One region of the Pelorhabdus rhamnosifermentans genome, then DNA from elsewhere that is predicted to be linked to it. Evidence: riboswitches for the same ligand, from Rfam matches in the RefSeq annotation. Region 1 holds a riboswitch; the other holds the start of a gene.

Region 1 (2,187 bases):
TTTCGCAATATCAAGAGCATCTTCAAATTTCTCATACGCAAAGGTAACCATAACAGGACACATTTTTTCCCGGCAAAGAATATCGGCACTGCCCTTGCCTTTGGCTTTTAAAATAATGACTTTGGCCCCTTCAGGTACAGGTACTCCCGCGAGATTGGCAATAAATTGAACAGACTGTCCGACAATTTTTTTGTTAATGCTTCCATCTATAAACATGGCTTGTCTAAATTTATCCACTATCGCTTCATCGTCAAAATAGCAAGCACCATTTTTCACAAACAATCTCATAATCTCAGCATGTTTTTCAGCCGGTGCAATAATACATTGCTCACATGTACAAAGGATGCCATTATCAAATTTTCTACCAGCAATAATATCCTTCACAGCCTGGTTATCATCATAATCTCGGTCCATAATAACCTGAACATTACCAGGACCCACACCATAAGAAGGTTTTCCGCTTGAATAGGCCGATTTCACCATGCCAGTACCGCCTGTAGCCACAACGACATCGACGGATTGCATTAATTCCTGCGTCTTTTCGATACTCGGTTCTTCAATAATCTGAATCAAATTTTCTGGAGCACCCAATTTTTTCAATTCAACATTGATGAGTTGTATCATGTGAGTGGAGCATTTTTTCGATCTTGGATGAGGTGCAACAATAATCGTATCACGCCCTTTAACAGCAAACATGGCATTGCACATGGACGTAACAATTGGATTCGTCGTCGGAGTAATCGCACCAATAACACCCTTCGGTTTTGCCACATATACAAGGCCTTTTTCTGGTTCTTCTTTAATGATACCAACAGATTTTTTCCCTTTCAAACTATTCCAGACTGTTCGTGAATTGCCTTTACATTTGTCTATCTTGTCTTTATAAACGCCCATTCTCGTTTCATCTACCGTTTCACGGGCTAACATCTCGGCATTGTCATAAACGACTTTGCCTATGACACGAACCAATTGATCGACTTGTACTTGTGTGTAACCCGCCAGAATTTGTTGAGCAATTTTTGATTTGTTAATTATTTCACTTACTGAGTACTGTTTATCCATGTTTTTCTTATTCCTCCCACTATCTAATTTTGTCTTAAATCAAGTCTTGCTCTGTTGCCTGGGCTAATAAGGATGACCGAAAATCAGGATGACTCACGGCAATTAAAGCCTTGGCTCGCTCTCGCAGGCATTTGCCTCGTAAATCGGCAATACCAGTCACAATATACTGCACCTCATTACGGGATGTCGTCACAGCTACCCTTGTATCATGCATCTACTCTGATAACTAGCTAGGTCTCCAACCATTCAAAATAAATCCTCTCCTTTTTGTTATTTGCTTACCATTAAACAAAATTCTTGATTATATAGATCCCTAAGCTAGACAATGAAAGTATCAACGTGAAAGGGTAAGAGCTTCCATATCTTCCTCATTATCGCTCAGGTAAAGAAAAAATATTATAAAAAAAACATCTTCCGGCCATCAAACCAGGAGATGTTTTTAATATCTAAAAAATATAAATCCCAGTATCAACGATACTGGGATAAAATCAATACAATAAAAAAGCTATCGTACAAATCTCCTCCCCATCTCTCGCAGGTCAAACGGTGACTGTTAAATAGGCAGTTCTCTTGGCTCTGGATCATCACGACTCAAACCTGCCAAGAATTTAGCGTCTTAGTGACATTTCTGAGTTTGCTTCCCATTACAGTGGCGGGACCGCGCCGATATTTCACCGGACTTCCCTATTAAGCCCCTAAGGGCACCTATTCATCTATGAAATTTTATCAAATTAATATTTATTACCATTTATTGTAACACAAATAAATCTATCCGTCAAAAAAATTTAACCATGAAAGCAGTTGTGTCGTAACAGGAAAGCCTTGGGAACTAGGTGGTTCACTGGGAAGAACATAAGCGACTGGACGAGGCGTGATGTTATCGGCATTGAGTACATTAGAAAAGCTAGGATTAAAAACACAAGACATGACGGTTGCCGTACAAGGTTTTGGCAATGTTGGCAGTATGGGAGCCAAGTTACTGCAAGAGCAAGGATTTAAAATTGTTGCTCTTGGTGATGCTTTTGTCTCCTTATATAAAAAAGATGGAATTAATGTCAAAGCCGCCATCGAATATGCGAATAACAATAAAAAATCACTCCGAGGCTACACCGAAGAAGACCTGCA
Region 2 (2,187 bases), on a different contig from region 1:
TGTACCCAATCATTCAGTGACGCCTGCACAAATTCATGTACTAAATAATCTGGCTGTACATACTCAATGATACGCCGAACCTCCGGCGTGGTAAAGGGCAAATGTTCATCAATTTTTAGCACATGGCTCATGACATCTTGTGGGGTATATTTGTCTTTCAGCGGAAAATTCCTGCTTTTCCTTACATAAACACTTGATAAAGATCGATGCAAATGAATGCCTTTCACATAACGGTCATAAGGTTCCAGTTCACGTAATGTCTGCAAAATGTAATCAACACCTTGCGTTTCTGTCGCTAAATGAAGATTCGTATTCATCAAATGGCCTGTATCAAGCATAATCCCCACATTCCGTGGTTTGACCCCCGTAAGTAACTTTTCGGTCAACTCGGGATTGCGCAAGGTTAAACCCGGCCACCACAGATTTTCAAATAACAGGGTCGTTTCAGGAGGTATGACATCTGCAATTTCATTGATAATCTCAATGGCCGCTTCAATAACCTCACCATCAGAAGCACTGAATTTCCAACTAAAAAGTTCCGGCGAACGGGCATTACTCACATGAAAGACAAGATACTTTGCACCCGCGCGAACAGCCAGCCGAATATTCCGACGATATAAGTCCAGCCATGCGTCACGCGTAACACCGCCAAAACAGACCCTAATTTGATCATCACTGCCAAATTCCCGCAGCAAAGCCGGGCGATTCCCCCGCCAAAAATCCAGCCAACAGGGCCAAAATCGCAAATGAACGCCTTGTATCCATTGTTTTTTATAAATATGCTCATCCCATGGTTCAACAAATATCATCTCCAAGCCGTCCAGATGATAATGATTTAAAAATGCCTGCAAACACTCCGCGTTATGATGAACAAATTCTCCATCCGAGTAATAATTAGACAAATTGGTTAGTTGCAACATCCTTTTTCACCTCCATACAGACATCTTCTAGCCTAGTATAGCAAGAGGAATAAAAAAGACCTTCTTGACAACCGCAAGAAGGTCTAACTAACAAATGACAAACAAAATTTTTGACCTAATCCCCTCCCCATCGCTCGTGGGTAAATGCGGTGACTGTTAAATAGGCAGTTCTCCTGACTCTGGATCATAGCTCGCCCAAACCTTCCCAAAACATTCGTTTCAGTGGTCAATCTTGGGTTTACTCCTCATTACAGTGGCGGGACCGCGCCGGCATTGCACCGGACTTCCCTATTAAGCCGCAAAGGGCACCTATTTCAATCCTATGAAGTTTTATAAAATAAACAACTTTAAACTTATTTATACCACTTATAAATAAAGAAGTCAAATAATTTTAGAAGATTCGCACTTTGTTTAGTCATCTTGCTTGAAACGCGGGAGTTTAATACGGCTTTCCGTGTCGGGATGAATCCGAAAACAAGCTGCATAAAGAGCAGGTAAATACAGAAGCGTTAGAACAGTGGCAATAAATAAACCGCCCATAATAGAAATAGCCATAGGACCCCAAAACGGACTCACTGCCAAGGGAACCATACCTAAAATCGCCGCCAAAGCGGTTAACATAATCGGACGAAATCGCAAGATCGTCGAATCAATAATAGCATCCCAAGGCTTTTCACCTTGCGCCAGATGCTGATCAATTTGATCCAATAAAATAACGGAATTACGCATAATCATTCCGGCTAAAGCCAATACCCCCAGTTCAGCTACAAACCCCATGGGACGATGAAAGATAAACAGGAACAAATTCACACCAATCATGCCAAGAGGGGCTGTCAACAGTACTAAAGCCATTTTCCCCATATGCTGCAGTTGCAACATCAATAAAATGACAATCGCAGCAACCATAATCGGTAAAGTCTTAGCCAAAGAACCAATAGATTTCGTACTATCTTCAGCACTCCCACCAGGTGTAATCGTATAACCGAATGGAAGTTCTTGCCGCAAATCTTTGAGCTGAACATCAATATCCTTGACTACGTCATTGCCAAGAATCCCTTTGGCAACATCGGCTTGCACCGTAATCGTCGGCTCAAGACCCCGGCGCCAAATCAGACCATTTTCCCCTTCATAACTCAACTTGGCTATCTGTTCCAGCGGCACATAACGACCATTCGTCGTCGGAATATTTAAGTCTTTGAGTCTCGACAAATCCTGCCGATCCTGCCCAACAGTCCGAAGAACTATATTAATTAAATTATCCTTTTCC

Evidence for each region. Region 1 has a riboswitch for cobalamin ahead of Ga0466249_RS06645 (acetyl-CoA hydrolase/transferase C-terminal domain-containing protein). Riboswitches for the same ligand answer to the same signal wherever they lie in the genome.
Region 2: linked by a shared signal. The riboswitch ahead of Ga0466249_RS18805 (TIM barrel protein) and the one ahead of Ga0466249_RS06645 (acetyl-CoA hydrolase/transferase C-terminal domain-containing protein) in region 1 are both predicted to bind cobalamin.

What each region holds. Positions count from the first base shown of each region.
Region 1 is NZ_JAHGVE010000004.1:113,238-115,424, reverse strand. It holds gene Ga0466249_RS06650 (aldehyde dehydrogenase family protein) at 1-1,062, opposite strand, end outside; gene Ga0466249_RS06645 (acetyl-CoA hydrolase/transferase C-terminal domain-containing protein) at 1,097-1,276, opposite strand; cobalamin riboswitch at 1,606-1,786, opposite strand; partial or broken gene Ga0466249_RS06640 (Glu/Leu/Phe/Val family dehydrogenase) at 1,931-2,187, shown strand, end outside.
Region 2 is NZ_JAHGVE010000019.1:56,773-58,959, reverse strand. It holds gene Ga0466249_RS18805 (TIM barrel protein) at 1-920, opposite strand, end outside; cobalamin riboswitch at 1,067-1,248, opposite strand; gene Ga0466249_RS18800 (efflux RND transporter permease subunit) at 1,332-2,187, opposite strand, start outside.